Regions from separate parts of the Paenibacillus sp. JT22N15 genome, predicted to be linked through region 2. Evidence: predicted binding sites of a transcription regulator. Region 2 holds the regulator's gene; each other region holds the start of a gene.

The links. The regulator Rex, encoded in region 2, represses fermentation and respiration genes when NADH is low (regulators of the CRP and FNR family bind a similar motif). The targets are predictions, from matches to a motif close to TTGTGAAATATTTCACAA.
Region 1: nirB (nitrite reductase large subunit NirB) is a predicted target of Rex. The motif match lies at 5,227-5,244, and genes of this name have one in related genera.
Region 3: nadA (quinolinate synthase NadA) is a predicted target of Rex. The motif match lies at 3,235-3,252, and genes of this name have one in related genera.

The regions. Positions count from the first base shown of each region.
Region 1 is NZ_JBXENV010000008.1:19,586-27,853, forward strand. It holds gene AC50X8_RS16740 (LacI family DNA-binding transcriptional regulator) at 174-1,214, shown strand; gene AC50X8_RS16745 (helix-turn-helix transcriptional regulator) at 1,330-2,235, opposite strand; gene AC50X8_RS16750 (carbohydrate-binding family 9-like protein) at 2,408-3,049, shown strand; gene AC50X8_RS16755 (sugar phosphate isomerase/epimerase family protein) at 3,215-4,063, shown strand; gene AC50X8_RS16760 (Gfo/Idh/MocA family protein) at 4,106-5,116, shown strand; gene nirB (nitrite reductase large subunit NirB) at 5,312-7,738, shown strand; gene nirD (nitrite reductase small subunit NirD) at 7,754-8,122, shown strand; gene AC50X8_RS16775 (hemerythrin domain-containing protein) at 8,160-8,268, shown strand, end outside.
Region 2 is NZ_JBXENV010000007.1:202,694-210,961, reverse strand. It holds gene AC50X8_RS15865 (hypothetical protein) at 1-209, opposite strand, end outside; gene AC50X8_RS15860 (hypothetical protein) at 356-883, opposite strand; gene AC50X8_RS15855 (amidohydrolase) at 883-2,184, opposite strand; gene AC50X8_RS15850 (redox-sensing transcriptional repressor Rex) at 2,165-2,821, opposite strand; gene dinG (ATP-dependent DNA helicase DinG) at 2,818-5,682, opposite strand; gene AC50X8_RS15840 (tetratricopeptide repeat protein) at 5,701-6,435, opposite strand; gene panD (aspartate 1-decarboxylase) at 6,552-6,935, opposite strand; gene panC (pantoate--beta-alanine ligase) at 6,928-7,818, opposite strand; gene panB (3-methyl-2-oxobutanoate hydroxymethyltransferase) at 7,793-8,268, opposite strand, start outside.
Region 3 is NZ_JBXENV010000019.1:84,901-93,168, forward strand. It holds gene AC50X8_RS28765 (ABC transporter ATP-binding protein) at 1-841, shown strand, start outside; gene AC50X8_RS28770 (ABC transporter permease) at 847-1,941, shown strand; gene AC50X8_RS28775 (ABC transporter permease) at 1,943-2,905, shown strand; gene nadA (quinolinate synthase NadA) at 3,322-4,260, shown strand; gene nadB (L-aspartate oxidase) at 4,300-5,916, shown strand; gene nadC (carboxylating nicotinate-nucleotide diphosphorylase) at 5,909-6,793, shown strand; gene AC50X8_RS28795 (type III pantothenate kinase) at 6,790-7,560, shown strand; gene hslO (Hsp33 family molecular chaperone HslO) at 7,564-8,268, shown strand, end outside.

The DNA of each region.
Region 1 (8,268 bases), on a different contig from region 2:
GGAAAGCAAGCTTCCCTGGCGTTTTTTTGCTGTTAAGAAGCGGCGATTTCCTTGACTTCCCCGGGGCTGGACTATAAAATTATATTTGCCGCAAATTTTTGTTGGTCAAATAAAATTTGCCCCAATTATAGTCGGGCTTATATCTATTGCTTGGGAGAAGAGAGGAATCAGGAATGGCTAAACTGAAAGATATAGCGGATCGCGTTGGCGTATCCATCTCGACGGTTTCACGCGTAATGAAAAACGATGCCAATCGCTCTGTTAGCGACGAGACCCGTAAAAAAATTTGGGAAACCGCCGAGCAGCTTGGCTATCGCACGCTTCGACCGGCAAAGAAGAAAAAGGCAGAAGCCAAAACAGCCTATAGAATTGGCTGCGTAGTCGCAATCCCTCAAAACAAATACAACAACCCGTATTTTTCCGTCATATTGGAAGGGATAGAGAAGGAGCTTGCCGCCTCGGGCATGCGCCTCGAATTCGTATACAGCATTGAGAAGGAAACCGATACCGAGCAGCTGCAAGCGCTGGTGAAGGAGCATCAAATCGACGGCATGCTCGTCGTAGAGCGCATTGATCCTGAAGCGTACCGCTGGATTAAAGCGAATGTGCGGGCGGTCGTCGGCGTCGATATAGCTGATCGGGAGGTTCCCGTGGTCAGCTATGACCGGGAGGCGGCTGCGAAGGAAGCTGTGAACCATCTTATCGCGCAGGGCCATCGCCATATCGCCTATATTGGCGGCTCGGAATACAAGGACGACTTTCGTGCGGAAAAACGTTTTCTCGGGTATCAAAGCGCCTTGAAGGAAGCGGGCTTGCCGATTGACGATGAATGGGTCATTAATGTCAAATGGGATGTGGCGCTCAGCTACGAGCTGACGAAGCAGGCTTTTGCGAACAATGCGCAGCGGCCGACGGCTATTTTTGCCGCCAGTGACATGATGGCTATTGCGGCGATGCGCGCCGCGACGGAGCGCGAGCTGAAAATTCCCGATGACATTGCATTTTTTGGCGTCGATAACATTGAAATATCCGAATTTACTTCGCCGCCGCTTTCGACCATTCATGTGCCCAAGCTGGAGATGGGCATGTTCGCGGTCAAGCTGCTGATCGATTATTTGGAAAATCACTATGAGATCGCTGTCAAAATGGTCATTCCTTATCGCTGCCTGCTCCGCCATTCCACCAGCAGCAAGCTTACACATGTAACCCCATAACACGGCTTCATCTGCCCCAATAGTCAAGCATAAGGGGAACGCAATAGCAGCAATGAGAGGACTTCTGATGTAAATCAGGCGTCCTTTTTTTGTTTGCTTGTTACCGGGCTGCGGCTTATAAAATATTTGACAGCTTGCGGTATTCGCGCGGCGAGATGCCTTCATGGCGGCGGAAAATACGGCTGAAATAATGGATATCGGGATAACCAACGCTTTCGCCGATGCTTTCAATCGACAGCCCGGATTCACGCAGCAGCCTTCTCGCTTCCCGGTGGCGGATCGATTGGACGAATTCGCTCGGCGGCATTCCCGCCATTTGCTTAAACAGCTTCGCCATATGGTCGACGCTCAAATTCAGCCGTTTCGCAAGGCTCGTATTCGTCCACCGCTCCGCGGGTGCTTCTTCAATTTGCTTCATGACCTCCAGCAGCTTGTCCCCATGGACAGAACCCTGCGCAACGGAGCTTGAAAGGGAGGAGCGCAGCAGATGGGTGAGAATTTGCAGCATATACGCTTTGCAGACGAGCTCATAGCCGGGCGGGCGCATCGTAAACTCGTGCACGAGCTGCTCCATAAGCTGGACGCATACGAGTGAAGGCGTATAGACGATGCTTGCCGATAAAGGAGCGAGCTGCTCTGCGCAAGCCTCCACCGCGAATTTATCTGCCTGAGCCTCCTCTGTATAGACGACCATATCCGCCTCGGTCTGAACGTCCAGCTCATCGAAAAAATCAAAGTGAATACCGAGAAACCTCGCTTCAGGAGTCGATATAATCTCATTTTGGTGATAGACGCCCGAGGGCAAAAAAATAAGCTGGCCCGCTGTAAGCGTGTAGCGCTGCCCTTGCATATGCGTCGCTGCTTCTCCATGGGTCACATACAGCAGCTCAAAATCATACAGCCTTCGCCTCGGCATAGCCCCCGGCGGCAGGCTTTGAAATTGAGCGTAATGGACGCTTGGCGACCATTCCCGAAAAGGAGCTATCCTTTGCAGTGGGTAGTGTGCAGCTAGGTTGTCCACAGAGTCAACCGCCTTTCCTATATTTGCATGTGCAACAAAACGGATTTGTGCAAATAATCTCTTTTTCGACTAAATAAAAATCTGATTAAATCGGCTATTATAAATGTATTATCACATGTTTGCTAAAGGGTTTCAACATAACGGATTTTGCTAAAAAAGGAGCATGAAGCTGATGGATTCCGCTATAGCTGCCATTGGCGGCAGCTACATTTGCAAGCGGCTTGAGCCCGCTGTGTCTGGCGCTTCATCCGCCTCGCTGGATTGGGGACGTTGTGAGGCGTTGGAGCTGGTAGATACAGTAACGGGCGCGCCGCCACGGGAGCGGACAGAGGTAAGGATAGGCTGGAGTTCGGAGCAATTGCATATCCGTTTCGCATGCAAGGATTCGCATATCGTTTCAGATTTTACGCAGCGGGATGAGCCGCTTTATGAGCAGGATGTAGTCGAGGTGTTTATTGACGAGGAGGGGGAGGGCCGGCGTTATATGGAGCTGGAGGTTAGCCCTCATAACGTCGTATTTGATGCCATCATCGAAAATGACGGCTCAGGCGGCATCAGCTCCTCTGATCTAAAATGGCAATTTTCCCGCCTCCAGACGTCCGTACATTCAGACGGTCAAGGCAGCTTATTGTATTACATTGATATTCCAGCCTCCAATTTCAAGCGTCCATTCGCCCCTGGTTTATCGATGCGGATCAATCTATACCGCATTGATCAAGATGTTCAGGGTATACGCGAGTATCAAGCATGGCGACCTACGCGAGCAGTAAATTTCCATCTGCCGCAGCATTTCGGTAGGCTCATTTTTAATTAAAATTTCTTGAAAAGGTGGGTGAACAAGGCAAGCGGAGTAGAAGGTTTGGATTTGAGAAGCGGAGCGTTCGTAGGCAATAACGATCGAAAACCAAATCTTTTACGCAGCGCCGATCCTTGTTCACCCAGCTTTTAATCTAAATTTATTTAACAGGAGGTTTCTCAAATGAAAAAAGGGATTAATATTTGGTCATTCAACAGCAATACCACCATCGCCAGCTGCATCCAAACGGCGAAAAAAGCCGGCTTCGACGGTATCGAGCTGTCGCTTAACGGCTCAGGCGAGCTGAGCCTCGCGGCAACGGATCAGGAAATTCGCGACATTAAGGCGCGTCTAGAGGAAGCGGAGCTGGAAATCGCGGGCCTAGCAACGGGGCTGTATTGGGATTATGCGATGACGAGCGCGAACCCGGAGACGCAAAGCAAAGCGATAGATGTATGCAAAAAACAGCTGGAGCTTGCGGCGGCGCTTGGCGTCGATACGATTTTGGTCATCCCTGGCGCGGTTGGCGTTGATTTTATTCCCGGCAGCGAAGTAACGGATTACGAATATGCGTATAACCGTGCCCAAGAGTCGATTGCGAAGCTCGTTCCTTTTGCCGAAAGCGCGAACGTATCGATTGGCATTGAAAATGTTTGGAATAAATTTCTATTGTCGCCGCTTGAGCTGCGCGGATTTATCGATTCATTCGGCTCAAGCTTCGTAGGCTCTTATTTCGATGTCGGAAACGTCGTGCAAAATGGTTATCCAGAGCAGTGGGTACGCATTTTGGGCAACCGGATCAAGAAGGTTCATTTCAAGGATTACCGTCGCCAAGCGGGCGGACTCCATGGCTTTGTCGATCTGCTTGCAGGCGATGTAAACTATCCAGCTGTCATGGAGGCGCTGCAGGCGATCGGCTATGACAATTACGTCACGGCCGAAATGATTCCGCCGTACACGCATCATGCGGAGCAAATTATTTTCAATACTTCCAAAGCGATGGATGCGATTTTGGGCCGCGGAAACGGCTAACTTAATTCGCCAAAAGCTTTTATTTGATAAGGGGGATTCACGATGTTAAAAGTAGGTCTTATCGGATTCGGTTTTATGGGACGCATGCATTTCGACAACTATGTTCGTCTTACAGAAGAGGGCGCGCAAGTAAAACTGGCAGCGATTTGCGATCTGATGATCGAGGAATTGAAAAATGGCAAAGCTTCCGGCAATATGGCGACGGGCCAAGAGGTTTATGATCTATCGCCGTACAACCTGTATGACAGCATTGAGAAAATGCTCGAAAACGAGGAACTCGACATCATCGACATTACGCTGCCGACTTATTTGCATGCTGAGCTGACCTGCAGGCTGCTGGAAAAGGGGCTGCATGTGCTCTGCGAGAAGCCGGTAGCTGGAAATTCCGCTGATGGCTGGAAAATGGTGCAAGCAGCTGAGCGCACAGGCAAAACGCTAATGATCGGCCAATGCTTGCGCTTCTGGCCAGCCTATGAATATTTGAAATCCGTCGTGGACGATAACCGTTTTGGCGCGGTAACGGGCGGTTATTTCTTCAGAGGCTCTGCCGCCCCTAAAGGCTGGTTCCTTGACGGCAGCAAGAGCGGCGGGGCTGTACTGGATATGCATATCCATGATACCGACATGATCCACTGGCTGTTTGGCAAGCCGGAGCAAGTCTCGACGCTCGCTCGCAACGTCATTCCAGGCAGCGGCTACGATACGGTATCAACAAATTACGTCTACCCGGACGGCAAAGTGCTGAATGCGCAAGCAGACTGGACGCTCGAAGGCGATTTCGGCTTTGCGATGACGTATCGCGTCAATTTTGAAGGCGGCAATCTGCTGTTTGAGAACGGACAGGTTAAAGTGAATCCCAACAACGAGCCGGGCTTTGTAGCTGATCTATCGCCGGACATGGGCTATTACCGCCAAATCAAATATTTCCTTGAATCGGTAAACGCAGGTACGCCCGTATCCGTCTGTATGCCGGAAAGCGCTGTAGGAACGCTGGAAATTATTGAAGCAGAGCTTCGCTCGGCTGATGAGCGCGGCGCATTAATCCGTCTGTAAGCATGCATTCGGCGGCAAGTCGGCCAACTTGAAGGCGCATGAAAACATAGGCTAGCCCCTTACGCTATAGACAATGGCGGCAAGGGGCTATTTTTATTATAATCGCTTTTTTGTGAAAAATATCACATAACTCCCGAGCATTGTTGTTTATACTGTTGGTGAGTACGATGAAAGCTGTACAGGGAGGCGTTTGCAATGGGAATCATACGGCAGAAGCTTGTGCTGATTGGCAATGGGATGGCGGGGATAAACACGCTGGAGCATATACTCAAGCTGTCCCCGGAGCAATATGACATCACGGTATTCGGCAGCGAGCCGCATCCAAACTATAACCGGATCATGCTTTCTTATGTTTTGGAAGGCAGCAAAACGATGGACGATATTATTTTAAACAGCTGGGCCTGGTATGAGGAGCATCAGATTACGCTGCATACGGGAACAACCATAACATCTATTGATACGCAGCAAAAAATCGTTTTTGCGGACAATGGGCTGTTCGCAGCCTATGACCGTCTAATTATAGCAACAGGCTCGAATCCCATTATACTGCCCGTTCCTGGGCATCAGAAGCAGGGCGTCGTAGGCTTCCGCGACATGGCGGATTGCAGCGTCATGCTGGAGACAGCGAAGCAATATCGCAATGCGGCCGTTATTGGCGGCGGGCTGCTTGGATTGGAGGCTGCCAAGGGCTTGCTCAATTTGGGCATGAATGTGACGGTCATCCATTTGATGGCGGATTTAATGGAGCGCCAGCTTGACCCGAGCGCTTCGGCGATGCTGAAGGCGGAGCTGGAGCGGCAGGGACTGCATTTTCTCATGGAAAAGCAGACGGCGGAAATTTATGGCGGCGAGCGAGTTGAGGGGCTGACCTTCAGCGATGGAACGAAGCTGGAATCGGATTTTATCGTCATGGCAGCGGGCATACGGCCTAATACGGCTTTAGCTAGCGCGAGCGGCATTGAAGTGAAGCGAGGCATCGTTGTCGATGATTACATGCAAACGTCGGCGGAAGGCGTGTACGCTGTTGGCGAATGCGCCGAGCACCGCGGCATTTGCTATGGCTTGGTTGCCCCGCTGTTTGAGCAGGGGGCCGTACTCGCGAAGCAGCTATGCGGCGTGCAAACGAAGCCTTACGAGGGGACGCAATTGTCGACGAAGCTGAAAATTTCGGGCGTAGATGTATTTTCGACTGGCGTATTCTTGGATCAGCCAGAGCTGACGGTTATTCGCAAGCAGGATGACTGGAAACAGCAATATAAGAAGCTGCTGCTTAAGGGCGATACAATCGTTGGCGGTGTGCTTTATGGCGATGTCAGCGATTCGAGCCGAATTCAGCAGTGGGTGCGCGAAGGTGCGGCGATGACGGACGCTATTTATGCGGAGCTGATGGGAACGGCCGGCACTGCGCTGTCAGCCGCTGATCGCGTAGCGCAAATGGCCGACGATGAAATCGTATGCGGCTGCAACGGCGTATCGAAGGGGAGCATCGTAAAGGCGATTAAGGACAACTCGCTCACCACGGTTGATGAGGTTAAGGCATGCACTGGGGCTGGGCGTTCGTGCGGCGGCTGTGTGCCGACGGTTAGCCATTTGCTGCAATATGTGCTAGGAGACGAATATGCTGGGCAGAAAACCAAGACTGGCATTTGTGGCTGCACCGACCTGAGCCGCGATGAGATCGTAGCTGCGATAAAAGAGAAGCATTTGACGACTGTGAAAGAGGTCATGCATGTACTAGAGTGGCATCATTCGGAGGGCTGCTCGAAATGCCGTCCAGCGGTCAATTATTATTTGGGCATGCTGTGGCCGCAAGAGCATGAGGACGAGAAGGATTCGCGCTTCGTCAATGAGCGGATGAACGCCAACATTCAGAAGGATGGCACCTACACCGTCGTGCCGCGAATGTACGGCGGCGTGACGACGCCGGAGGATTTGAAGAAAATTGCCGATGTGGCCGTGAAATATGAGGTGAAAATGGTCAAAGTGACCGGAGGCCAGCGGCTTGATTTAATTGGGGTCGCGAAAGAGGATTTGCCGCTCGTATGGAAAGAGCTGGATATGCCTTCGGGCTATGCGTATGCGAAGGCGCTGCGCACAGTGAAAACCTGCGTCGGCCAGCAATTTTGCCGCTTCGGTACGCAGGATTCGATCGGCATGGGCATTCGGCTGGAAAAAACGTTCGAGCGGATCGATATGCCCGCCAAGTTCAAAATGGCCGTGAACGGCTGTCCGCGCAACTGCGCGGAGTCGTGTACGAAAGATATCGGCATCGTCGGCAATGACGGCGGCTGGGAAATGTTCGTTGGCGGCAATGGCGGAATCAAGCCGCGCATCGCCGAACTGCTGTGCAAAGTGAAAACGGATGAAGAGCTTGTGCAGATGGTGGGCGCTTTTACCCAATATTATCGGTTGACGGCGAACTATTTGGAGCGCACCTCGGAGTGGGTGGAGCGTTTGGGCATTGAGGCGATTAAAGCAGAAGTCGTTGACAATATGGACCGCCGCCGCGAGCTGTATCAGGATATTTTAGCCCTGCTAGCCGAGCTTCAGGAGCCGTGGAGCGCAGCGCTAGAGGAGCAGGGAGAAAGCAGCTATCTGTTCGAAGCCATTCAATTGAAATAGGAGAGGAGCAGCCAAATGACTGCACAGGTAAACAACGATTTGACCTATATTAAAATCGGCACGCTTGAAGATTTTCGCGAACGGATGGGGCGGGTCATCCGCTTGAACGAGAAGGAAATTGTTGTGTTTCGTACAACGGACGGTACCTTGTATGCCCTGGACAATCGCAGTCCTCATCGCAGGGGAGGCCCACTCGCGGAAGGCATGGTATCGGGACATTTTGTACTGGACCCGCTATACGATTGGAAGATCGCACTGGATACCGGGCAGGTGCAGGCGCCTGATACTGGCATGGTGCCAACTTATCCTTTGAAGGTAGAAGGCGAGGATGTACAACTGGGGCTAACGCTGGAGCAAGCGGGCCAGCTGGCACTGGAACGATAGAAGCTCGTATTTTAAGCGAATAAAGGAGGTTTATCTATTGAATACGGCAACGGTTAACAAGGAAGGCGGTCAAGGCAAGAAGGGTTTTGGCGAATGTGCTTGCTGCAGCGGCAACCATCTATTGCATGCGCTTTTGGAGCAGAAGG
Region 2 (8,268 bases):
TCCGCTCCAGCTGAAAGCGTCAGCGGGAAAGTAATACGGTCCGTATCCATAATAGGTGTCTCGGATGAAGCAATGCCTTCTATTGAATCAACCGCCTTGGCAAGCGGAGCTGCGAATGCAACCTGATGATAAATAAGCCAGCCTCCAAATAAAACGAGGGCGGACGCAGCAGCTGTTAGCAAAATCGGCATAATCTTGAGTTTGAACATCGTAAAAATCCCCCTCTCAAAATGACGGTGATATACCAAACGCATATCCACTCCGATACACGAAAGTATATCACATCGCCTGTTGAATAAGGGGGTGTAATAATAGCCAGCAATTCCAACTGTTACAGCTAAGGCATCCATTACAGCTAGGACGCCTTGTCACCTACTAAACTATATTTCTTCAAAAATGCGCCATCGCGGAACGAATAATACGCATAATAATATTTCGTTATCGCTTCATCACGGCTATAAAAAATTTCCCATACCGGCTCGCCGTTCAGCAAACCCGGCTGTGTTCTTTTAATATCCGCATCCGGCTCGCTGCCCAGTAAAGCAGTATCCGCCTGCTCTTGAGTAATATGCTCGGTCGCTTTCACCGTGAGCACAGGACCTTCCGCTGTCGTTAGAAATACATAAACGTCTTGTTCATCAGCCGTATTCCCTTTTACAACCCAGGAAATGCCATCCCACACCTGCTTCGTCATCCCGGTGACTTCCGTCAACTGCGCGGCTTCAATAGCATGCGCTTTAATAGGGGCTTCCTCTGCCCATAAATCCTTATGCACAGTTCGGTAATAAACAATCGTAACGGTCAGCAATGCGATAACAAAAATAACTGAAATAAAGACAGCCCGTTTTACCGTCCAAAACGGCTTTCTCGTTCTCGCCCGCATTATGCCTTCAACAGCCTCTCGAAGCTCGCCTGAGCATCGTGACGAATTTTCTCCTCATCAAGCAGCGTGCATTCGCCATCCCGTACAACTTGGCGGCCGTCCACCCATACATGCTTAACGTCGCGGCCAGAGCCGGCATATACCAAATGGGACACAATATCCGTCTGTGGATAAAAATGCGGCTGTTCAATATCGATCGCGATGAAGTCAGCCTTCATGCCAACGCGCAGGCGGCCAATGGAATCCTCCTGCCAAATGGAGCGAGCGCCGTATACCGTTCCCATACGCAAAGCTTCAATGGCTGGCACAACCGTAGGATCGCCAGAAACACCTTTATGCAGCAAAGCCGCAAGATTGATTTCCTTGAATAGATCAAGATTGTTGTTGCTCGCCGCGCTGTCCGTGCCTAATGATACAGTTACACCTGCGCGAAGCAAAGCAGGCACGCGGGCAATGCCGCTTGCCAGCTTGAGGTTGCTGACCGGGTTATGCGATACGGCTACTTTGCGTTCAGCCAGCAGCGCAATTTCCTCGTCATTCAAATGCACCGCATGAGCAACGAGCGCCGGACGCGAGAAGAAGCCTAAATTGTCGAGATGCTGAACGGGACGAACGCCATAATCGCGAACGTTCTGCTCTACTTCGGCAATCGATTCTGACATATGCGTATGCAGTGGCAAATCATAATCATGAGCGGCCTGAACAAATTTCTCAATATAATCTGGCGGGCATGTATAAGGCGCATGCGGCGAAATCATCGTCGTAATCCGGCCATCGGCCTTGCCGTTCCAATCGCGTGCGAAAGCAATCGCTTCCGCCAGCTTAGCTTGCTGTACATCCTCCGGGCAAAGGCCGATGACGCCGCGCGTCAGACAGCCGCGAATGCCGGACTGTTCAACAACTTCGGCCAGCTGGTCCATGCGGTCATACATATCCACGAAAGCTGTCGTACCGGATTTAAGCATTTCCACCACGGCAAGCGCGCTGCCCGCACGGGTATCAAGGTCGATGTATTTGCCTTCCATCGGCCACATTTTTTGCTCCAGCCATACTTGCAGGTTTTGATCATCGGAATAGCCGCGCAGCAAAGTCATAGCCGCATGTCCATGCGTGTTTACTAGACCCGGCATAAAAGCAAGCTTGCTGCCATCCAGCTTTTGCACATCGGCTTGCAGCCCAGTTGGAGCTTCTGCTCCGATATATGTAATGCGATCATCGGTTACAACCATATGCCCTTGCAGCACATGCTCGCCATCCTCCATCGTTACAAAACGTCCATTTTCAATCCAAATTTGGCTCATTTTCGTCATCCCTTTCCCTCTCCAAGTAATAGGCCAGACTTAGCAGCTCTTTCGTAAAGTCAGCATGATGTATGCGAATTTCCTCAGGTACCTTCAATATCGCTGGGGCAAAATTAAGCAAGCCTTCAATGCCGGCGTCAATAAATTGATTAGCAACGTTTTGCGCTTCAAATCCGGGAACGGTTATAATGCCGATCCGGATATTGTTTTCCTCCACCGTTTGTTTCAGCATATCCATCGGCATAACGGTCAAATTATTAATTTGCGAGCCGATTTTAGATGGATGCACATCAAACACCGCGATGATTTTCATATTGTCTTTGGAGTATTTATTATAATTGCACAGCGCATGGCCTAAATTACCAGCTCCGACAAGGGCGACATTTATCGTCTGATCAAGCTTGAGAATTTGGCGGATTTTTTCAATTAAATACGTCACATCATAGCCGATGCCCTTACGGCCAAAATCGCCGAAATACGCCAAGTCCTTGCGGATTTGCGCCGGATTCAAATCCAGCTTGACGCCAAGCTCCTGGGACGAAACGGTCTGCACCTCCCGGTTGTTCAGCTCGTTCAGCACTTGCAGGTAAATGGGGAGGCGTCTTACGACGGCCTCCGATATTTTCGTCTGCTTCACCCGTTCTCCTCCTCCCTCTCGGCACCAAGCCATTCTTTCATTCTCGGTACAATTTGCTCTATATGCATATGCTCAATTTTCGGGCCAGGCAAGGAATACAGAAAATGCTTGCCATAATACGTTTCAATCACTCGCGTATCATAAATAATGACAATGCCTTTATCCTTCGCCGTTCGCACGAGCCTGCCGAATCCCTGCTTGAAGCGAATAACCGCTTGCGGAATTGACAGCTTCATAAATGGATTTTGCTTTTGGCGCTGCAGCAATTCCGACTTCGCTTCCAGCAGCGGATGATTGGGCGGTTGGAACGGCAATCGGACGATGGCAAGGCAAGTCAAGGCTTCGCCTGGAATATCAACGCCTTCCCAAAAGCTGCTTGTACCAAGCAGTACGGACTCTGGCTGCTGTAAAAAACGACGCGTCAGCTTCGTACGATTGCCGCTGTCGATGCCTTGGCCCAGCACTTGAATGCTGGTGGCCGCGAGCGCCGCTTTAAGCGGGTCATATACCTGCTTGAGCATTCGGTAAGAGGTGAACAGCACCAGCATTCTGCCATTGGTCTGCTGCACTGCATCTGCCAAAGAAGAGACGAGCATTGAAATAAATGCGGGCTCGCCCGCCGAGCCTTTAAGAACAGGGAAATTGCGCGGAATAATGACGAGCGCCTGCTCCCGGTAATTAAACGGCGATGCCAGCTGCACGGTGCGCAATCTGCCCGCCTCTTCAAAGCCGCTAAGTCCAAGCTGCTCTTCGGCGAACTGGAATGACTTTTGCACCGAAAGGGTGGCTGACGTTAAAATAATGCTGTCCTTCACATCAAATAAATACTGCTGAAGCTGGCTGCTCACATCAATCGGCACCGCATAAAGATGCAGCGAGCGATGCTTGTAGGTCATGTTGGCTTCCAGCCAGAATACGTCAGTCGTCTGATCGACTTTCATAAAGCTGCGCAGATCATCCTTAACTCTCGTCAAATCGCGCAAAACGCCATTCAGATCCGTTACAAGCGCCTGTACGGCCAGCTCATCGATGCGGTCTTTAATTTCCTCGGACATTTTCTCAGCTGTCTTCAGCACGCGAATGAGCTCCGTATGAATATTGGTCTCTTCGGCGAGCACTTCGGACCAGCCTTCCGGCAGGCTATCGCCTCGCAGACGATAAACGGATTGATTGTTTTCACCCATCGCGTCAGGAGAAGCTTGCACAAAGCTGTACAGCATTTCAAACAGCCTCTCCCAATGCTCCTTCACTTCCGTGAAGGTCGGGATAATGGTGTCAATCGTTTCAAGCCAGCCTTGAACCCGCTCATCGCTTTCCTGCTGAAGATGAATGCGCAACGATGGCAGCAAGCCGGAACGACTATCCTTGAACATCCGCGTAATCGCATTCGTTATCGAATAATAGCCGAGCTGCATGCCTAAATGCTTGCTGGCTACTTCCTCCACATGATGTGCTTCATCGACAATCAAATGGCTGTAAGTCGGCAGCAGCCGATGATCCGCTTGAATGTCTGTAAACAGCATGGAGTGATTCGTAATGCACACATCGGCAATATTAGCTTCATGCTTAGCACGATGGTAATAGCAGCGTTTGAACCAAGGACAAGCCCGGTTCAGACAGGAATCTGCATCACTGGCAACGGTCGACCAGAAATCAGTCCCCTTGTTGCTGAAATTCAGCTCTTCCTGATCGCCTGTTTCCGTCTCGCCCAGCCAAACGACCATTTGCGAGGCAGTAATTGCATCATCAACGGGGGACATCATATCCCTCGTATTTATTTTACTTTCAAATTTGCGCAGGCACAAATAATTCCCTCTGCCCTTGAAAATAGAAGCTCGGAACTCTATCGGCAAAATCTGTTTAAGCAGCGGCACATCGCGATGCCTTAGCTGCTCTTGCAAATTAATGGTATGCGTGCTGACGACTATCTTCTCATCTTGACGGATACCATAATAGAGCGCTGGAATCAGATAACCGAGAGACTTTCCTGTACCTGTACCCGCTTCAATGAGCAAATGGCGTTTGCTGTCCAGCGAATCAAACACTTCATGGAACATCGTCATTTGCGCTTCGCGTTCTTCATAATTCGGGAATTGCTCAATAAAACGCTGCTTGATTTCATCCAAATATTGCTCGAATGACATATCCTGCAAAGGCGAGGCTCCCTCTTCGCTTCGCGCGGGCTTTTCCTCTGTCCATTCTCTGGCTTTCAACGCAAACTGGTTGAAAAAATCATAATCCGGAACACCCATAACGATGTTCTGTTCCACCTGCTTAAGCGTCAGCGTAATAAACCAGCTTAAATCGCTGCCATTGTCTACAAGCGAAGATAACCGCTGCAAAGTCAGCAGCGGCAAGCTCCGTAGCTTTTGAACTGATTTGGCAAATATAACGGCGGTCGCCATCGCATCGCTATCAGCGCGATGATGATGATCATGCGTAATGCCGAACTGCTCAGACACAGCACCAAGCTGGTAAGACGTAATCGATGGAAAAAGAATGCGCAGCAGCTCAATCGTATCGAGCCTGCGCCCTGCAAACGTGTGGTAGCCGCTGCGATCAAGCGCTTGGTTCAGAAAACCAGCGTCAAAATTGACATTATGCGCGACAAGCACCGCATCATCAAGCAGCGGAATCATATCCATCAGCACATCAGACAGCTCAGGAGCATCCGCCACCATTGCCTCGTCAATGCCCGTTAGCTGCGTAATAAACGGTGGTATCGCAATCGTTGGCTTTACAAACGAATTATACGTATGAATAACTTCAAGATCATCATCAAGGAGGACCAGCCCCACCTGCAAAATATCATCGGAGGCGCTGTGTCCGGTCGTTTCCAAATCAAGCACTGCATATTTCATAAAATAAATCCGATCCTCTCACAAGCAGCATAGCTCCGTGCTGCCGAACAATAATGACAACTGCTGCGGACGTTCCCGGCAGCTCTGCAAATTATTCAGCGGATCCTTAAAGCTTGGGTCCAGCTCATAGGCTTTAAGGAAAAATTGCTCTGCCTGCTCCAAGTTTAAATGAACCGCTTGAATGCACCCAAGGGCATTATAGCTTAAAGCGAGCCATTTCGGATAGTCCGTAAGTTCAATTAGCAGTTGAAAATGACGCTGCGCCTCACTCCAATTTTGCAGGTGCATATTCGTCATAGCCAAAAACAGCCTTGCTAAATTGCATTCCGGCAGGTGGTTTACAGCAAGCTGGAACTGCTTTGCAGCATGGGAAAACATAAATAATTGATAATAGCCTTGTCCTTTGGATATGAGCTCCGCTTGCTCCACAGTCATGCCAGAAATAGGCTGCTGTGAGACGTTTGGCTTTTCTGCTTGCTGCTGCGGCAGTGGCTGCACAGCCGCTGGCGCTTGTCCTACATACTCCGCTGCTGCTGTAAGCAGTGAAGCATTTGAAGGCTCGGCCTCTTCCTCTGTGAAAACGGCAAATTTTTCTTCAAAATCAATCCATTGCTCAATTAAAGAATCGCTGATTTGCTTCAAAGCGTAAAGCTGCTCGTCATAATATTGCTTCTGTTCCTCCGCCGCCAGAGGGTAGGAATCAATAATGTTGTCGAGCATTTCGTTCATCGTCGCAAACATATGCTGGAACATCATGCATCCCGCCTTCACCAAAGAATTGAGGAGTGATAACCTCATTCTTTGTTAAGCGGGTGCTTTTCATACTTGGAACCAGCCTTTACATAACGGAGGAACTGACTTGCGCCTGCTTACAAAATCGTCGCATGAATTTCTTCCGTCATTTGCGACACCGGACGGTTCGCCTCATCCAAAATAACGACGCGCGGCTTGTAATTTCTAGCCTCTTCCTCCGTCATCGATGCATAAGAAATAATAATGACCGTATCTCCTGGCTGTACGAGTCGGGCAGCTGCGCCATTGAGGCAAATAACGCCAGAGCCTCGCTCCCCTTTTATAACGTATGTTTCAAGGCGGGCACCATTATTATTGTTTACGATTTGCACCTTTTCATTGGCCCAAAGATCCGCCGCATCCATTAAATCCTCATCAATGGTAATGCTGCCGACGTAATTGAGGTTTGCCTCTGTTACCGTCGCGCGGTGCAGCTTTGATTTCATCATCGTTCTAAACATTGCCATTCACCTCCAAAGGTTCAAACAGCTCATTATCAATTAAACGGGTCGCCCCGAATTTTACGGCTAAAGCCAAAATGTAACGCTTGCGGGTACTTTGAAAAGGAACGTCAGCAACAGGTGTGGCAAGTGCAGGGTATTCCAGTACTTCGACATAATCGATATTGGCAAGCGGTGCTTCGCTAATCGCAGCACGCACTTTGTTCACAAGCTCTGCTGGCGTTAGCGAGGCGTCCTTCATCCATTCCCGCGCCTTTGCAAGCGATGAAGAAAGGGCAGCAGCTTGCGACCGCTGCTCCGCATTCAAATATACGTTGCGCGAGCTAAGCGCAAGGCCATCCGGCTCCCGCACAATCGGGCATGGCACGATCGTAACAGGGAAATTCAAGTCATCGGTCATTTGCTGAATGACTGCGACTTGCTGGGCATCCTTCATGCCAAAGTAGGCCCGGTCTGGCTGCACCAGATGAAACAGCTTGCTGACGACCGTTCCAACGCCGTCAAAATGACCAGGGCGCGATGCGCCGCATAAGCGGTCTGTTACATCGCTGACGAGCACCTTCGTCAGCACCTTGCGCGGATACATTTCGCTGACCGATGGCATAAATACGATATCAATGCCGTTTTCAGCAGCGATGGATAAATCGCGCTGCTCATTGCGCGGATACGTTTCAAAATCCTCGTTCGGCCCAAATTGCAGCGGGTTGACGAAAATCGACAGCACGCTAATATCATTTTCTGCTGCTGCCTGCCGCATTAAACTGGCATGTCCTTCATGCAAATAACCCATCGTTGGCACAAAACCGATGCTTGGCTTGCTGCCGCCGCTCCACATCTTCTTTTGCTGCTCTTTTAGCTCATCTATGGTTCGGCACAAAATCACGCTGCTCATTCCCCTCTCCAGCCTGCTGGCTTTCACCCGCACCTTTGACACCATTAGTCTGCTCGCGGGTCGCTGAACCGCCATAGAGGCTGTCTACAGCGTCCTCAGACCTTTTGCCGAACACATGCTCCTCCGCTGGAAACTCACCGGATTTGACTTCACTTACAAAAGCTCCGATGGCATCGCGAATCGTCGAGCCTATGTCTGCGTACACTTTAACCATTTTTTTCTTAATGACCGGTGATGAATATTGCAAAATATCGTGATACACAAGCACCTGTCCATCGCATCCGCGGCCAGCCCCAATCCCAATCGTTGGAATCGACAGCTCGCGGCTAATACGGTCCGCAATCGTCTCCGTTACAAGCTCCAGTACGATGGCGTAAGCTCCTGCCTGTTCAAGTGCCTTGGCATCCTGCAGGATTTGCTCTGCTTCCGCCTCCTGCTTTC
Region 3 (8,268 bases), on a different contig from region 2:
TGCTGAACTTATGGTAGGCCGCGATGTTAATTTCCAGGCTATAAAGACTAAGAAAGAGCCTGGAGAGCTTATCGTTTCCGTCGACAATCTTACGATGAAGGGCGAAGAGAAAAAACTTGTTCTGAACGGAGTAGCCTTTGATATCCGTGCGGGCGAAATTTTGGGTATTGCTGGTGTTGATGGAAATGGACAAAGTGAACTCGTACAGGCCATTACAGGAATGCGTAAAGCATCAGGCGGATCTGTAAAGCTTCAGGGTAAGGAAATGATCAATAAAACGCCGCGCCAGTTGTCCGTTGCAGGCGTAAGCCACATTCCAGAGGATCGTCACAAGCATGGTATGGTACTAGATTTCACGCTCAGCGAAAACATGGTGCTGGATACGTATTTTGATCCGCAGTTCGGCAAAAACGGCTTTATCGATTATAAAGCAATAGACTTGCTTGCGAATCAATTAGTAACGGAGTTTGATGTACGTTCGTCAGGTATTGGGGCGAAGGCCCGCTCCTTGTCGGGCGGCAACCAGCAGAAGGCTATTATAGCCCGTGAGCTCTGGAAAAACCCATCATTGCTCATAGCTGTGCAGCCGACTCGTGGCTTGGATATAGGTGCGATTGAATATGTGCATAAGCGGCTGATTGAAGCGCGGGATGCAGGTAAAGCGATTTTGCTTGTATCGTTCGAGCTGGATGAGCTGTACGCGTTGTCTGACCGCATTGCGGTTATGTATGAAGGTAAAATAATGGGCTATGCCGATGCTGATCAGCGTGATGATCAACAGCTGGGTCTAATGATGGCAGGCAATTCGGCGGCGAATCAGCCGAGCAAAGGTGGGAGATAGCAACCATGGATAAAGTCAAAGGAATTGCTGGAAAAACATTCAATAAAACATCTTTCCTCGTCCCCTTGGTGGCTATCATTTTGGGTCTGTTATGCGGGGCGATAGCCATGCTGGCAGGCGGGTTCGATCCTATACTGGCTTACCAATCGCTGATCAAAAAGCTATTTGGCAGTCCTTACGATATGGGCGAGGCTATTCGTGCAATTACCCCGCTGATATTCACAGGTACAGCGGTTGCTTTCGCTTTCCGTACGGGCCTGTTTAATATCGGGGTAGAAGGCCAGTTCATGATGGGTATGACTGGTGCAACCGTCATAGGGATTACGCTTGACCTACCGTGGTTTCTACATGCTCCGCTTGCTATTATTGTCGGAGCGCTGTGCGGAGGCTTATGGGCGGCCTTGACCGGCTATTTGAAGGCTGTTCGCGGCGTTAACGAAGTTATTTCTTCCATCATGTTGAACTGGGTCGCGCTTTATTTGTCCAATTACATTATTCGCGCATTTTTTGTGGCAAAAGGGCAGCAAAAATCAGATCCAATCCAAGAATCTGCACTGGTATCGATTGGCTGGTTGTCCGATGCGATGGATCATGCCCGTATGCATTGGGGCACGGTCATTGCCTTGCTCGGTATTGGTGTATTTTATATTATTCTGTGGAGAACGAAGCAGGGCTATGAGCTCAGAGCAGTGGGTCAAAGCCCTGACGCAGCGCTGTATGCAGGGATCAATGTCAATCGCACCATTGTAAAGTCGATGTTTATTAGCGGCTTGTTTGCGGGGCTGGCAGGCGTGTTTGAGACGCTGGGCGTATTTGGCTATCAGACGATTCTAGCAGCGCCTTGGGGCTATGGCTTTGATGGTATCGCGGTTGCTTTGCTTGGCGGCAATACGCCAATTGGCGTATTGTTCGGTGCTATACTGTTCGGTGGTCTCAGCTATGGCTCTGCGGGTATGAGCTTTGGAGCGGGCGTACCGCCAGAGCTCGTTCGAATCGTTATTGGTTCGATCATCTTCTTTATTGCTTCGCATGGCATAGTAAAGTTTTTCATAAAACCATTCCTTGGACGACGTGCAGACAAGCGTAAGGAGGCGATCTAATATGAATGCACTGGAAATATTGGGTCAGCTTATTAACGTTACGCTTGTATTTTCTACGGCGCTTATTTTTACCGGTCTCGGTGGTCTCTTTTCTGAGCGATCTGGCGTTATTAATATCGGTCTCGAAGGCCTGATGGTGTCAGGCGCGTTCGCGGCAGCAGTCATTACCGACTATGCGATACAAGCTGGTTATGAGGAATCTGCTCCGTGGATAGGCTTAGTGGGGGCAGCTATATATGGGGTGATATTTGCCCTTCTACATGCGGTATCTACCATTACATTTAAGGCGGATCAGACGATAGTCGGTGTCGTTATTAATATTTTGGCAGCGGGCATCGCGATTTATTTGACGAAGAGCTTGTATGAAGGTTCGGGACAGACAACAACGCTGACTCATGTATTCAACAAATGGGAAATCCCTTATTTATCAGATATTCCGTTTTTTGGAGAGGCGTTCTTTAAAGCTTATCCGACGACATATGTTGTTATTTTGCTTGTCATTATCAGCTATATTGTACTGTACAAAACGCACTTCGGCTTGCGCCTTCGCGCAGTCGGAGAATACCCGAGCTCGGCCGACACAGTGGGGATCAGCGTAACAAAATACCGTTATATCGGCGTGCTGCTTAGCGGCGCACTTGCAGGTCTTGGCGGTGCGACCATTACGTTAACAACGACGAGCAACTTTGCCCATAATACCATTTCGGGCCAAGGCTTTATCGCTATCGCGGCTGTAATTTTCGGAAAATGGAATCCGCTTGGCGTTGCGGGAGCTGCTATTTTCTTCGGCTTCGCGCAAGCGATTCGCAACTTTGCCCAACTGTTCGATTGGTCGCAGCAAATTCCGACCGAGTTTTTCTATATGCTGCCATACGTATTGACGTTGGTTGTACTCGTAGGTGCAGTAGGACGTTCTTCTGCTCCAGGCTCGCTTGGCGAACCATACGATCCGGCAAAACGCTAATAGAATCAAAGATCTCCAAACTTCCCATGGATTTCACGTATGTCGTGATCAATCCAAGGGAAGTTTTTTGTATTCTGATTATTTGCGCAAGGTTAGTCACAGAAAATCCACGATTGTGGATAACTTGTTGATAACTATGTGCGTAAATGCTGCATTTATACACAATAGTCGCCAATGATGGAAAGTTCAGCTGCGGCAGGCGCTATTTTTAATGGGAATTCACACTTTTGTCATAAACGCATTGACAGCATGATCTGCCTGGAGTAAATTAAACCTTATCAAATGAATTTACCGTAAAGGTCAAATGAAAGGCGAACGACTTTTTAGGTTTGTGCATCAATTCACAAAGTCGGAAGTAGCCATATCTGGAATGGGCAATCAGCTTGCCCTTCCCTCATAAGAGGAGAGGATTAACTGTGGAAGCACTGGCACTTGAACGCAAGGCGGAGCAGAACCGCGAACTGCGGGAACGGCTAATGCAATTGAAGAAAGAGCGCAACGCCATCATTCTTGCTCATTATTATCAGCGTGATGAAATTCAAGAGGTTGCAGATTTCCGTGGAGATTCTTTTTTGCTAGCACAAAAAGCGGCGCAGACGGACGCGGATGTTATCGTATTTTGCGGCGTGCATTTTATGGGCGAGAGCGCAAAAATTTTGGCACCGAACAAAACGGTTATTATTCCGGACGAGCGTGCAGGCTGCCCGATGGCGGATATGGTCAATGTCGATGGTCTTCGCAAGCTGAAAGCCCAGCATCCGAATGCGACCGTCGTTACGTATATTAACTCATCTGCCGAAATTAAGGCAGAGACTGACATTTGTTGTACATCGGCAAATGCGGTTAACGTTGTAAACTCCGTGGAAGGCCAAGACGTCATTTGGGTACCGGACAAAAACCTTGGGCATTACGTGCAGCAGAAAACCGATAAGAATATGATTATCTGGGAAGGTTACTGCAACACGCACGACATGTTGACGGTCAAGGATGTAGAGGAAATGAAGGCGAAACACCCGAATGCGCAGTTTGTTGTGCATCCTGAGTGCCGCCCTGAAGTGGTGGAGCTGGGTGATTTTGTCGGCAGTACGACAGCGATTATTAAATACTGCAAGGAATCGGATTGCAAGGAGTTCATCGTCGGCACGGAGGATGGCACTGGCTATCAGCTGCGGCTGGACAGCCCGGACAAAACATTCCTTTTTGCATCTAAATATTTGGTCTGCCCGAACATGAAGGTTAATAACCTCAAAAAGCTAGTAAAATGCCTCGAAACGATGCAGCCGCAAATCTATGTACCGCCGCATGTGGCGGATCAAGCACGCTTGTCCTTGGAGCGCATGTTACTCGTGAAATAGGAGCAGCATGCGCTACTCCTATGCCTGGAGGCGCGAAAAATGATTCCCAGATACCTTGTAGACATCAATTTAGACGAACTGCCGGTAATCGAGAAGGATGTTATTGTGATTGGGGCCGGCATTGCCGGTCTTTTTACCGCACTTCGGGCAAGTGATCGGCATTCCGTGCTGATGATTACGAAGAAGTCGCTGCTGGACAGCAACACCCGCTATGCGCAGGGCGGCATTGCCGCGGTCATATCGGAGGATGATTCACCCGCTTATCACAGCGATGACACGTTGATTGCGGGAGCGGGCTTGTGCTCGGAGGATGCGGTCAATGTGCTTGTGCACGAGGGGCCAGAGGGTGTAAATCAGCTCATTGAAATGGGCACGCAGTTCGATTTGGAAAATGGCGAGTTTGCGCTGACGAAGGAAGGCGCTCACAGCCAGCGCCGTATTTTGCATGCGAATGGGGATGCGACGGGCTACGAAATTGTACGAGCCTTATCGGAGAAAGCGTTGTCTAAGCCGGGTATTGAAGTTTGGGACGACCATTTTGTCATCGATTTGGTGACTAATGATGGAGAATGTGTTGGCGCTGTTGTGCAAAAGCCCGACGGCTCGCGTCTGCTTGTGCGCGGCAAGGCGACCATTTTATGCTCTGGCGGAGCCGGCCAGCTCTATCGTTACACGACGAATCCTGAAGTAGCCACAGGCGATGGGATCGCAATGGCTTACCGGGCAGGAGCTTATATACAGGATGTAGAGTTTGTTCAATTCCATCCGACCTCCCTATGCTACCCAGGGGCGCCGCGGTTCCTGATTTCAGAAGCGGTGCGCGGCGAGGGAGCCGTACTTCGCAATACGCGGGGCGAGCGTTTTATGGAGCATTACCATCCTCAGCTGGAGCTGGCGCCGCGTGACGTGGTGGCCCGCGCCATTATTAGCGAGATGGAGGCCACGAAATCAACCTTCGTTTATTTGGATGTGACGCATGAGTCGCCGGATATGGTGAAGCATCGTTTTCCGAATATTTATGAATTCTGCTTGCGTTATGGTTTGGATCTGACGACGGATTGGATTCCGGTTGCCCCTGCTGCACATTATATGATGGGCGGCGTTAAAACCGATCTCGATGGGGAAACCAATATTAAAAGGCTGTTCGCCTGCGGCGAGGTTTCCTCGACAGGCGTTCACGGAGCGAATCGCTTAGCGAGCAATTCGCTGTCGGAAGCGGTCGTTTTCGGCAAGCGAATCGTCGAGGCGATTGATAAACTTGCAGAGCATGCAGAGATTCAGCCTATAATAGAGAGCAGCGTACCGCGCAGCAGCGTGCCGATTCAGGCCGTTGTGGAGCGGAGATTGAAGCTGCAAAAGATTATGGTCAGGTACGCAGGCTTGCAGCGTGATGCGAAGGGTTTGGAGAAGGGTCTTGAAGAGCTGCGGCGCCAGCTTCCGATTTTTCAAGCGATGCTGACCAAGCGGGAAGAATTTGAATTTGCCAATATGTTGACATGCGCCCTGCTGATGGCGGAATCCGCTTTGCAGCGGGAGGAGAGCCGCGGCGCGCATTACCGTGAGGACTTCCCGGAGCGCAATGATCAGGCTTGGCGCAAGCATACTGTAATGCACCGTGTATACGGGAGGACAGAGGAGCGGTTAACCAATGTTTGAGACGACGCTGGACGGCTATAATGAAGCACTGCGCGCACAAATACGCAGCTGGCTTGCGGAAGATATCGGAAGCGGCGATGTAACGACCGCTATGACGATTCCGCGCGGGGCGCAGGCGAAGGCTGTTATTCATGTAAAGGAAAATGGACGGATTGCCGGCATTCCGATTGCTCGCCTTGTGTTTGAAACCGTTGATCGCTCGCTGGTCTTCACGGCGAAGGTTGAGGATGGGCAGTATGTGGAAAAAGGCACCGTGCTCGCGGAAGTAGAGGGCAGCATCCATAGTCTGCTGACAGGGGAGCGCCTTGCGCTTAATTTAATGCAGCGGATGTCCGGCGTTGCGACGAAGACAAGCGAATTTGTAGCGGCTTTGCAGGGCTTGCCGGTTAGGCTGGTCGACACGCGCAAAACGACGCCAGGCCATCGCTTGCTTGAAAAATATGCCGTTCGCGTAGGCGGCGGCTCGAATCACCGGTTTGGCTTGTATGATGCCGTTATGATCAAGGATAATCATATTAAGGGCGCAGGCGGTATTCGGGAAGCGGTGGAAGCAGCGCGAGCAGGCATTCCCCATACGATGAAGATTGAAGTGGAGACGGAATCTTTGGAGCAGGTCGATGAGGCGATTGCATGCGGCGCTGATATTATTATGCTCGACAATATGCCGCAAGATATGATGAAGGCAGCTGTCAAGCAAATCAAGCAGCGCTCGCCACATGTTATTGTAGAAGCTTCGGGCAATGTGCGGCTTGATACGATTTACGGCATAGCCGCTTGCGGTGTAGATGTCATTTCGGTAGGAGGCCTTACCTACTCCTTTCAATCGCTTGATATTAGTCTCGACCTTAATGCGAAGAAGGGAGGGGCAATGTCTTGATTCTCGTCATTGACGTCGGCAATACGAATATAGTGCTGGGCATTTATCAAGGCAAGGAGCTGCTCCATCACTGGAGGCTCAGCACGAATCGTTCCGCTACAGTTGATGAATATGGCATCAACTTTCATCATTTGTTTCATTTTGCCGGCATGCGTTTGGAGCAGATGGAAGGCGTCATTATTTCATCCGTCGTTCCGCCGCTGATGCGGACGCTGGAGCAGCTGTGCATGAAGTATTTGCGCAAGAAACCGTATATCGTCGGCCCAGGCGTGAAGACAGGACTCAATATCCGGTATGAAAACCCTCGCGAGGTCGGTGCTGACCGCATCGTGAATTCGGTGGCGGGCATCGTCAAATATGGCAGCCCGCTTATTGTCGTCGACTTTGGCACCGCAACGACGTTTGATTACATTGATGCCGCTGGCAGCTATTTGGGCGGCGCCATTGTGCCGGGCATTGCTATCTCGACAGAGGCGCTTTATCAGCGGGCGGCGAAGCTGCCGCGCATTGAGCTGGTGAAGCCGCCAAGCGTAATCGGCCGCAATCCGGTCACATCTATGCAGGCGGGCATTATATACGGCTATGCTGGACAAGTGGACGGTATCGTGCGCAGAATTCGCAAGGAGTTTAAAGTTTCGCCGCGTGTCATCGCGACGGGCGGCTTGGCTGAGTTAATTAGCTCAGAATCGGAAACGATAGATGAAGTTGATCCGCTTCTGACATTAGAAGGCTTGCGTATTATATATGAACGGAATCAGGAGGGATAGACGATGGAGCAAAGGAAAGATTTTTTGGTGCGCGGCACGGCATGGGAAGGCAAAATTCGTGTTTTCGCTGCCCGTACAACGCAATTGGTCGATGAGCTGCAGCGCCGGCACGGTACACTGCCGACAGCAACGGCGGCGATCGGCAGAACGGCAACAGCCGGAGCTATTATGGGCGCCATGCTGAAGGGCGAAGAAAAGCTGACGATTCAAGTGAAGGGCGATGGCCCAATGGGACAAATTGTTGTTGATGCAAATGCTCATGGAGAAGTGCGAGGCTACACGGACAATCCGCTCGTTCTGCTTCCAAGCAATGCGCAGGGCAAGCTTGATGTTGCAGGTGCAGTAGGCCATAGCGGTTATATTCATATTACAAAGGATCTAGGCCTGAAAGAGCCTTACCGCGGCAGCGTTCCGATTGTTTCCGGCGAGCTGGGCGAAGATTTCACCTATTATTTTGCCGTATCGGAGCAGACGCCTTCCGCAGTTGGGCTAGGCGTGCTGGTCGATGAGGATGGCCGCGTCATCCACGCTGGCGGCTTTATCGTACAGCTGATGCCAGGACTTACGGATGCAGAAATTACAAAGCTGGAGAAAGCGCTCAGTGCGATGCCTCCTGTCACTGCGCTGCTCGATCAGGGCGAGACGCCAGAAGGGCTGCTCAAATGGGTCGTCGGCGACGATGCTGTCATCCATGAGTCGCTGGATTTG